Hyalangium ruber: one gene and its partner. Each later gene encodes a partner of the first gene's protein in a complex. Links are inferred from orthologs where the notes say so. Each region holds a gene or a part of one and is shown on either strand. Other genes may lie near its edges.

Evidence for each region.
Region 2: the proteins of ctaD (region 1) and SYV04_RS37295 are in contact, whole or in part, in a solved structure (PDB 7CUB), measured with the Escherichia coli proteins. The link is inferred for Hyalangium ruber from one-to-one orthologs.

Annotation. Positions count from the first base shown.
Region 1 is NZ_JAXIVS010000004.1:662,694-668,171, forward strand. Bases 1,373-4,371 are described here. They hold ctaD (cytochrome c oxidase subunit I), read left to right. Parts: upstream 1,373-1,898; coding sequence 1,899-3,845; downstream 3,846-4,371. Other genes in these bases: coxB (cytochrome c oxidase subunit II), read left to right, coding at 1,373-1,902; SYV04_RS14925 (cytochrome c oxidase subunit 3), read left to right, coding at 3,842-4,371. In the rest of the region: SYV04_RS14905 (substrate-binding domain-containing protein), read left to right, coding at 1-272; SYV04_RS14910 (c-type cytochrome), read left to right, coding at 284-838; more of coxB, read left to right, coding at 835-1,372; more of SYV04_RS14925, read left to right, coding at 4,372-4,453; SYV04_RS14930 (hypothetical protein), read left to right, coding at 4,480-4,857; SYV04_RS14935 (cytochrome c oxidase assembly protein), read left to right, coding at 4,850-5,478. UniProt on the Escherichia coli protein: Cytochrome bo(3) ubiquinol oxidase is the terminal enzyme in the aerobic respiratory chain of E.coli that predominates when cells are grown at high aeration.
Region 2 is NZ_JAXIVS010000017.1:216,541-220,779, forward strand. The notes cover bases 1-2,999. They hold SYV04_RS37295 (cytochrome c oxidase subunit 3 family protein), read left to right. Parts: upstream 1-1,168; coding sequence 1,169-1,831; downstream 1,832-2,999. Other genes in these bases: SYV04_RS37290 (cytochrome c oxidase subunit I), read left to right, coding at 1-1,179; SYV04_RS37300 (cytochrome C oxidase subunit IV family protein), read left to right, coding at 1,844-2,275; SYV04_RS37305 (DUF481 domain-containing protein), read right to left, coding at 2,351-2,999. In the rest of the region: more of SYV04_RS37305, read right to left, coding at 3,000-3,331; SYV04_RS37310 (hypothetical protein), read left to right, coding at 3,489-4,163; SYV04_RS37315 (GNAT family N-acetyltransferase), read left to right, coding at 4,167-4,239. UniProt on the Escherichia coli protein: Cytochrome bo(3) ubiquinol terminal oxidase is the component of the aerobic respiratory chain of E.coli that predominates when cells are grown at high aeration.

The DNA of each region.
Region 1 (5,478 bases):
TCATCGAAGCGGTGCGCCGGGGCGAGGTGGACGTGGCCATCGCCTGGGGGCCCCTGGCTGGCTACTTCGCCCTGCGGCCCGGGCCGGAACTGGAGGTCGTGCCCGTCCAGCCTCGCAAGGACACCGCCACCGGGCTGCCCTTCGTGTTCGACATCTCCGTGGGCGTGCGTCGCGGGGACAAGGCGCTGAAGGCGGAGCTGGAAGCCGCGCTCTCCCGCCGCCGCCCCGAGGTGGAGGCGCTGCTCACCGAGTACGGCGTGCCTCGTCCCTGAAGGAAGCCCTCATGCACGCGCTCCCCGCCCGACACTTCCTCCCGTGCCTCTGCCTGCTGGGCCTGGTGCTTGGCTCGTGCGAGCGGGAGCACCGCCGCTTCCAAGAGCTGGCGCCCTCCTCGCGCCCGGCGGACGCCGTCCAGATGAGCGAGCTGCAACCCGGCGAGCCCACGCCACGCCCTCAAACCCAGGCCCAGTACGAGGAGAACGCCTACGCCCTCAACGAGGGCAAGCGGCTCTACCAGTGGTTCAACTGCTCGGGCTGCCATGCCCAGGGTGGAGGCGGCATGGGCCCTCCTCTCATGGACGCCAAGTGGCGCTATGGCAGCGAGCCGGAGAACATCTACGCCACCATCGTGGAGGGACGCCCCAACGGCATGCCCTCCTACCGGGGGAAGATTCCCGACCAGCAGGTCTGGCAGATCGTCGCCTATGTGCGCTCGATGAGCGGGCTGCTGCGCACGGATGTGGCGCCCAGCCGCGCCGACTCGCTCAGCGTCAAGCCCCCGGAGGCGATGAAGGCCGAGGAGAAGCCCACTCCCGCGCCGGTGGAGCAGGAGCGATGAAGGGGTGGGCCCTGCTCTGCGCGCTCCTGCTGGCGGGCTGCCGGGGAGCCGCCCAGTCCGTGCTGGAGCCCGCGGGCCCCAGCGCGGCGCGCATCCACGCGCTGTGGAACGTCTTCCTGGCGATCTGCACGGGCGTCTTCGTCCTCGTGGTGGTGACGATGCTGCTGGCCGTGCTCCGCCGCCGCGTGGATCCGGAGATCGGCTCCAGCCCTCCGGAGGTGGACGCGGAGGCCCTGCTCCCCAAGGAGAAGCGCGCCCACCTTCACGCGAAGGCCGTGGAGCCCGCCACCGAGCGCCGACTGGCCCAGTGGGTGGCCACCGCCGCGGCGTTGACGGTGGTGCTCCTGCTGGTGCTGCTGGTGACCAACACGCTCACGGGCAAGGCCCTGGCGGCGCTGCGCTCCGAGCATGCGCTGGAGGTGGAGGTGGTGGGCCACCAGTGGTGGTGGGAGTTCAAGTACCGCGACCCCGAGCCCTCGCGGCTGCTCAATACCGCCAATGAGCTGCACATCCCCGTGGGCCGGCCCGTGGCCCTGAAGCTCACCTCGCGCGACGTCATCCACAGCTTCTGGGTGCCCAACCTCGCCGGCAAGCGGGACCTCATCCCCGGCCAGGAGAACACCCTGCTCCTGCAAGCGGACAAGCCCGGCGTCTACCGCGGGCTGTGCGCCGAGTTCTGCGGCCACCAGCACGCGAAGATGGCCTTCCTCGTGGTGGCCGAGCCGCCCGAGGCGTTCGAGAAGTGGCGCGAGCACCAGCTCCAGCCCGCCGCGCCGCCGATGGAGCTGCTCACCCAGCGCGGCCAGCAGGTGTTCCTCACCGGCCCGTGCGTGCTGTGCCACGCCATCCAGGGCACGAGCGCCTCGGCCACGGTGGGCCCCAACCTCACGCACCTCGCCAGCCGTCAGACGCTCGCCGCCGCCACGCTGCCCAATGTGCGCGGCCACCTCGCGGGGTGGATCCTCAACTCGCAGAGCCTCAAGCCGGGGAACAAGATGCCGCCCATCACCCTGCCACCGGAGGACCTGCACGCGCTGCTGGCTTACCTGGAGAGCCTGAAATGAGCTCCGGGTCCGTCCTCCCCTCGCCGGCCCTGCCGGACGCGCCGCCCCTGGAGTCCGAGGCCGAAGCGCGCGAGCGGGCGCAGCTCGAGCGCACCTGGAGCCCGCTCGGGGGCCTCAAGGGCTGGCTGAGCGACGTACACCACACCACGATCGGCCGGCGCTTCATCGTCACCGCCTTCATCTTCTTCCTGCTCGGGGGCGTGGAGGCGCTGGTGATGCGGCTCCAGCTCGCGCGGCCGGAGAGCACGGTGCTCGGGCCGGACCTGTACAACCAGGTCTTCACCATGCACGGCAGCACGATGATGTTCCTGTTCGCCGTGCCCATGATGGAGGGCGTGGGACTGCTGCTGGTGCCGCTGATGATCGGCACGCGCAACGCGGCGTTCCCCCGGCTCAACGCGTTCGCCTATTACACGTACCTCATCGGCGGGCTGCTGATGAACGTGAGCTTCCTGCTCGACATGGGCCCGGACACCGGGTGGTTCGCCTACGTGCCGCTCTCGGGCCCCGAGTACTCGCCCGGCAAGCGCGTGGACGTGTGGGCGCAGATGATCACCTTCACGGAGCTGTCCGCCCTGGCCGGCTCCGTCAACATGATCGCCACCATCTTCAAGCTGCGGGCGCCGGGCATGTCCCTCAACCGCATGCCCCTGTTCGTGTGGGCCCAGCTGGTGAAGGCCTTCATGATCCTCTTCTCGATGCCGGCGGTGATGCTCGCCAGCCTCTACCTGGCGATGGACCGGCTCATCGGCACGCACTTCTTCAACCCGGCCGAGGGAGGAGACGCGCTGCTGTGGCAGCACCTGTTCTGGTTCTTCGGCCACCCCGAGGTCTACATCATCTTCCTGCCCGCCCTGGGCATCCTCTCCTCGGTGCTGGCGGTGTTCGCGCGCCGGGAGATCTTCGGCTACCTGCCCATGGTGCTGGCGATGGTCGCCATTGGCTTCATCGGCTTCGGGCTGTGGGTCCACCACATGTTCGCCACCGGGCTGCCGCAGCTCGGCCAGAGCTTCTTCACCGCCGCCAGCCTCATGGTGGCCGTGCCCAGCGGGGTGCAGATCTTCTGCTGGCTGGCCACGCTGTGGGGCGGGAAGCTGCGGCTGCGCCTGCCGCTGTATTGGATCCTCGCCTTCTTTGCCCTCTTCGTGTTCGGCGGCCTGAGCGGGGTGATGCTCGGCGCCTATGCGCTGGACCTGCAGGTCCACGACACCTTCTTCGTCGTCGCCCACTTCCACTACGTGCTCATCGGCGGCGCCGTCTTCCCGCTCTTCGGCGGCTTCTACTACTGGTTCCCCAAGTTCACTGGGCGGATGCTGAGCGAGCGGCTGGGCAAGTGGCACTTCTGGCTCTTCTTCGCAGGCTTCAACCTCACCTTCTTCCCCATGCACTACCTGGGGCTGATGGGCATGCCCCGCCGCGTCTACACCTACGCCCCGGACCGCGGGTGGACGGACCTCAACCTGCTGGCCACCGTGGGCACCTTCATCATGGCGGTGGGCCTCGTGCTGTTCGTGGTCAACGTCTTCTGGAGCCGCAAACGCGGCGCCGTGGCCGGTGACAACCCGTGGGATGCCGACACACTCGAGTGGGCCACCTCCTCTCCCCCGCCGCCGTACAACTTCCTGCACCTGCCCACGGTGCGCGGGCGCTACGCGCTGTGGACCCAGGCGGTGGACCAGCCCATCGTCACCGGCGTGCGGAGTGATCGGCCCGAGGTGCTCGTCACCCGGCTGATGGACGCCGAGCCGGACCACCGCATGGAACAGCCGGGGCCCTCGCTGTGGCCGCTCGCGGTGGCGCTGAGCAGCGGGGTGGCGTTCACCGTCTCCATCTTCACGCCCTGGGGCATCGTCATCGGCGCCGGGTTGGCCCTCATCACGCTCACCGGCTGGTTCTGGCCGAAGAAGCCCTACCGGGAAGAACTCCTCGAGGAGCAGCCGTGAACCGCCGCCGGACCCTCGACGTCTCGCACCTGCCGACCTTCGCGTTCGGCCAGCGCGACCCGCTGTGGTGGGGCGTGATGGGGTTGATTGTCATCGAGAGCACCGTCTTCGTCCTGGGCCTCGCCTCCTACTTCTACATCCGAGGCAACCACTTCGAATGGCCGCCCTCGGGCAGTGACCCCATCATCCGGGTGCTGGCCACCGTCAACATGGGGCTCCTGCTCCTGAGCTGCCTGCCCATGCACTGGGCCAACACGTCCGCCTTGAAGCGAAAGCTCCGGGGGATGCGTTGGGGACTCGTCCTCGCCAGCCTCCTGGGACTGGCCTTCCTCGCCATCCGCATCATCAACATGCAGGCCGTGGGCTTCCGCTGGGACAGCCATGCCTACGGCTCCATCTTCTTCACCCTCGTGGGCCTACACACCGTCCACATCATCGCGTCCACGCTGGAGAACCTCGTCATCGCCGCGGTCCTCTTCATCGGGCCCGTGGAGGAGAAGCACCTCGTCGACGTGCGGGTCAACGGCATGTACTGGTTCTTCGTCGTCGCCAGCTGGGTGCCCTTCTACGTCCTCCTCTTCATGGCCCCCAACCTGTTCCGCGCCTGAGGCGCGCCCACGGCAAGGAGTCCGGCATGGCACGGTCCCAGCCCCCACCCGAGGCTTCGAGCACCCGCCGCGACGCGGCGCTCTGGGTGGGTGTGCTCGCTCCGCCGCTGGCCTGGTTGTTCCTGCTGCAAGTGAGCTACAGCGTCGTCACCACCGACTGCCGGCAGGCCCAGCCGCTGTTGATGCATGGCCTGACGCTCGGAGCACTGCTGCTCGTGGGCGTGGGGGCACTGGCGGCCTGGCGCTCGTGGAAGGCCCTGCGCGCCGAGCCGGCCTCGCTGGAGTCCGAAGGCCCGGGGCGGGCTCGCTTCATGGCGCTCCTGGGGCTCGTCGAGAGCGCGCTGTTCGCGCTCGTCATCGTCTCCAACTCCATCTCCACCTTCCTCCTGAGTCCCTGTGACTGAGCCATCCGCCTCCTCGCGAGCGCTCGCGCTGCTCGCCCTGCTCGCTCCGGCCGTCGCGCTCGCCCATGGCGGGGAGCACCCCGCCCTCACCGTCTCGGAGGTGATGGGCTGGTGGACGTGGGATCCGCTCGTGCTGGGGACGCTCGGGCTCTCGGCCTTCCTGTATGTCCGGGGCGTGCGCACGCTGTGGCGCCGCGCGGGCACCGCGCGTGGCGTGCGACGCTGGGAGGTGGGAGCCTTCGCCCTGGGCTGGCTCACCGTCGCGGTGGCCTTGCTGTCCCCGCTCGACAGGCTCAGCGATCTGCTCTTCTCCGCGCACATGACGCAGCACGAGCTGTTGATGCTCGTCGCCGCGCCGCTGCTCGTTCTCGGCCGGCCGCACCTGCCCGCGCTGTGGGCGCTGGCCCCCAGGGCCCGTGCGCGGGTGACTGGGTGGATGCAGCACTCCGGGGTGCGTGCGGTCTGGCGGGCTGTCACCGGGCCCTTCCTCGTGCTCCTGCTCCATGCCCTGGCCCGATGGGTCTGGCACATCCCCTCGCTCTTCCAGGCCGCCCTGCGGAGCGAGGCGGTTCATGCCGTGCAGCACCTCATGTTCTTCGGCACCGCCGCGCTGTTCTGGTG
Region 2 (4,239 bases), on another replicon or contig:
ACGACGACGACGGTGGCGCCGGTGCTCTTCGGCGCCTTCATCATCGGCTTCAGCTCCATCGCCACGGGCCTGAACTTCATCGTCACGGTGCACACCATGCGTGCGCCGGGCATCACCTGGTTCAAGCTGCCGCTGTTCGTGTGGGCCGCCTACGCCACCAGCTGCATCCAGGTGCTGGCCACCCCCGTCATCGGCCTGCTGATGCTGCTGGTCATCGGTGAGAACCTGTTCAACATCGGCATGTTCGACCCGGCGCGCGGCGGCGACCCGGTGCTCTTCCAGCACCTGTTCTGGTTCTACAGCCACCCGGCCGTGTACATCATGGTGCTGCCCTCGTTCGGAGTGATGAGCGAGATCGTCGCCACCTACAGCCGCAAGAACATCTTCGGCTACCGCGCAGTGGCCTACTCCTCGATTGGCATCGCGTTCGTGGGCTTCTTCGCCTGGGGCCACCACATGTTCGTGTCGGGTCAGTCGACCTTCGACGCGGGCGTGTTCGGCGTGCTGACCATGCTGGTGGGCGTGTTCACCGCCATCAAGGTCTTCAACTGGGTGGGCACCGTCTACAAGGGCGCGGTGGACTTCAAGACGCCGTTTGCCTACTTCTGCGGCTTCCTGTTCTTCACGGTGTTCGGCGGCATGACGGGCATCGCGCTGGGCACCACGTCGCTGGACATCCCCTGGCACGACACCTACTTCGTGGTGGCGCACTTCCACTTCATCATGGTGGGCGCGACCATCATGGGCTTCCTGGCGGCGCTGCACTACTGGTTCCCGAAGATGTTCGGGCGCATGTACCACGAGGGGTGGGGCCTGGTGTCCGCGGCGCTCATCATCCTGGGGTTCAACGCCACGTTCATCCCCCAGTTCCTGCTGGGCAACGCGGGTATGCCCCGGCGCTACTATGACTACCCGGAGCGCTTCCAGGCGCTGAACGTGGCCTCCACGGCGGGCGCCTCGCTGCTGGCCTTCGGCTTCATCATCATCGCCATCTACCTGACGCACGCGCTGGTGTACGGCCGGGCGTCGGGCAAGAACCCGTGGCGCAGCAAGGGCTACGAGTGGACGAGCGAGTCGCCGCCGCCGACGCACAACTTCGTGGGCCCGCAGCCCACCTACCCGGAAGAGCCGCACTTCTACGTGGATCCGAAGAAGGCCGAGGTGCCCGATGCAGTCTAGTGCTCACCCCGCGGGAGCGGGGCCCGTTCCCCGGCTGGCGGGCCACTTCGCCTCGCTGGAGGTCCAGAACCACGCGGCCCGCCTGGGCATGTGGTTGTTCCTGTCGACCGAAGTGCTGCTCTTCGCCGGTCTGTTCGCCTGCTACGCCTGCTACCGCTTCCTGTTCCCGGAGGCGTTCGCCGAGGCCAGCCGGAGCCTGGACCTGGTGATGGGCACGGTGAACACCGTGGTGCTCATCACCTCCTCGCTCACGGCGGCGCTCGCCGTGCATTACGCGAAGGAGGGCAAGAACAACCTGGTGGCGTTGATGTTCACGCTCACCCTGGTCATGGCCGCCGCGTTCCTCGTCATCAAGGGCTTCGAGTACAGCCACAAGATCCACGACGGCGCGCTGCCGGGTAAGTACTACCACTACGCGAAGATCCAGACCGCCGGAGCCCCCATCTTCTACACGGTCTACTTCATGGCCACGGGGCTCCACGCCTTCCACGTCACCATCGGTATGGGCGTGCTGCTGTGGCTGACGATTCGGGCCGTGCGCCAGAAGAACTTTGGCCCCAACAACTATGTCGCGGTCGAGCTGGGCAGCATGTACTGGCACCTCGTCGACCTGGTGTGGATCTTCCTCTTCCCCCTGCTGTACCTCATCTAGGAGCCGCGCATCATGTCCGTGGCCAACGAGTCCCGCTCGGAAGAGCACAACATGCAGGAGCACCACGGTTCAGGTCGTTACTGGATCGTCTGGGGTGCGCTCCTCATCTTCACCATCATCACGGTGGTGACGGGCCGCATGCACCTGCCGGACTTCGGCCTGCTGCTGGCGCTCGTCATCGCCACCGTGAAGGGCACCTTGGTGCTGCTGTTCTTCATGCACCTGGTGGACCACAAGGGAGCCAACCGCCTGGTCATCGGCGTGTCGGTGCTCTTCGTGGTGCTGATGATCATCGCCCCGATGGCGGACTTCGCCACCCGCTTCCGTGGCGCCAACCCGCCGGGCTCGCACCTGAGCGATCTGCCGGACCTGAACTTCCCGCCGCACAAGCAGCCAGCGTCCACGCACGGTGGCCAGCTCAAGCCGCCCGACACGCACCCGTAGTTCGCTTCAGGTCCGCAAGCTGTCTCCGCGCGGCGCCGAGGGTCTCCCCGGCGCCGCGTGGCGTCTGCGGGGTGGCTAGAAGGCCACCTCGACGCTGGCCGAGAGCGCCGTGTCGGTGGAGACCTTCCCCACCGGAGGCGCGCTGTCGTAGGTGATGATCAGGCTGGTGCCCAGCGAGAGGGACTCCGTCAGCCGGGCCGACAGCTTGGAGGTGCTGTTGAAGAGCAGGCGCGACTCGCCGAGCACGTTCGGCACCGCCTCCGCCTCCTCGGTGAAGATGATGTCCTTGGAGAGGCCGTAGCCCAGCGAAATGCCCACGCGCGGACCTCCGAGGTCCACGTCCGGCAGGTCCATCCGGGTGGGGTAGTACTGGAAGCGCGTCTCGCGGAAGTAGCGGAAGGCCAGGTCCGTGCGCAGCCAGGTAGAGCGCCCCTGCTCGTCCTTCTCGTCCCACCAGCTGATGCCCGCGCCGGCCTCGCCGATGCCGCGTGCCTCCACGCTCTTGATGTGGTCCGTCTCCGCGCCCGCCAGCAGGTAGCCGCTCACCACCTTGGTGAAGCGTCGGTCTCCTCGCACCTGGGCGGCGGCGGCGAGCGCCACCACCTGCGTGCGCTCCTCCTCCGTCTCGGTGGCCGGAAGGCGGCTGCGGCCGTACACCGCCTGCAGCTTGGCGGAGTAGATCCACTGGCGCGTCTTGCGCTCGGCGGACGCCAGGCCGTTGAAGGTCAACGTCGAGGCATTGCCCGACAGGGCGATGAGTCCCAGGCCCACGGTGCCCTTCCAGGGGTCCTCCTTCGGGGCCTCGTCCTTCTTCGCCTCCGCGGCGGGGGCGGCCGGCGCGGCGGGAGCAGCCGGAGGCGGCTGGGTGAGGGACTGGCTCAGGCGCTCGGCGGCGTCGGCCATGCGGGCGCTGGCCTCGGCGGCCTTCTCGGCGGCGGCGGCGGCCTTCTCGGCGGCGGCGGCGGCTCGCTCGGAGGCGGCGTCCGCGGCGGTGGAAGCGGGAGGAGCAGGAGTCTGGGTCTGGAGCGAGGTAGCGATGAGGAATGCGGTCAACATGTGCGAATCATCCAGTGAGGAGCCACCCCGACTGCCGGAGTAGCGTGAGCGACTGACGCGCCAGGAGGCCATCCGTTGCGGAGGGGTTGGCGACATTGTCGCGCAGGCCTTTTACTCTGAGTCCTGGGCGCTCGCCGCCCTTTTGGAGGGAACCGCCATGAAGCTCGCCCCCTTGGCTCTGCTGTCCGTGCTGCTGCTTCCCGGCGCCTCCATGGCCCAACGGCGCATCACCGCCCCCGTGGACATCGCCGTCGGCCCCGCCGCCTTCCTCTTCTTCGGGCCGGTGTTCGAGGATCAGCCCATCCACACCGGGTTGAAGATCTCCGTGGAGGCGGTGCTCGACAAGGAGTGGCTGAAGAAGAACCAGGCCCTCATCCCCCGCAGCCAGCGCCGCCGGCTCTCGGGCATCAGCGAGATTCGCTACGCGCCCGGCGTCGTCAAGCTCATCCCCGACAGCATCATCATCTCGCCGAAGTACCGGGACACGGGCATGTATGGCGCCACGTGGAAGCCGCTGGGCTTCGGCCTCGGGCTCACGCCCAGCCCGGTGCGCCTGTCCCTCGATGCGGGGTTGATCCTCACGTACGCGTATCTGTTCTCGGACCGGCTGCCGGACACGCACTTCCTGCGGCCGGGGCTTCAGCTCGGCGCGGATCTCGAGTTCCAGATCAGCAAGAGCTTCCTCGTCAGCTTCGGGTGGGCCTCGGCGCTGTACGTCCCCCAGAAGCTGGGCACCTTCAACGAGATCAAACCGCTGGATGCCTCCATCTTCCACGTGGGACAGGCGTACATGCTGCTCCACTTCCGCGTCCCGGTCACCGTCAGCCTGTGAGCCATGCGCCTCGTCCTCGCCACTGACGCCCAGAGGTACGAGCGGGACCTCGTCAACTACCCCGCCTGGGGGCCGC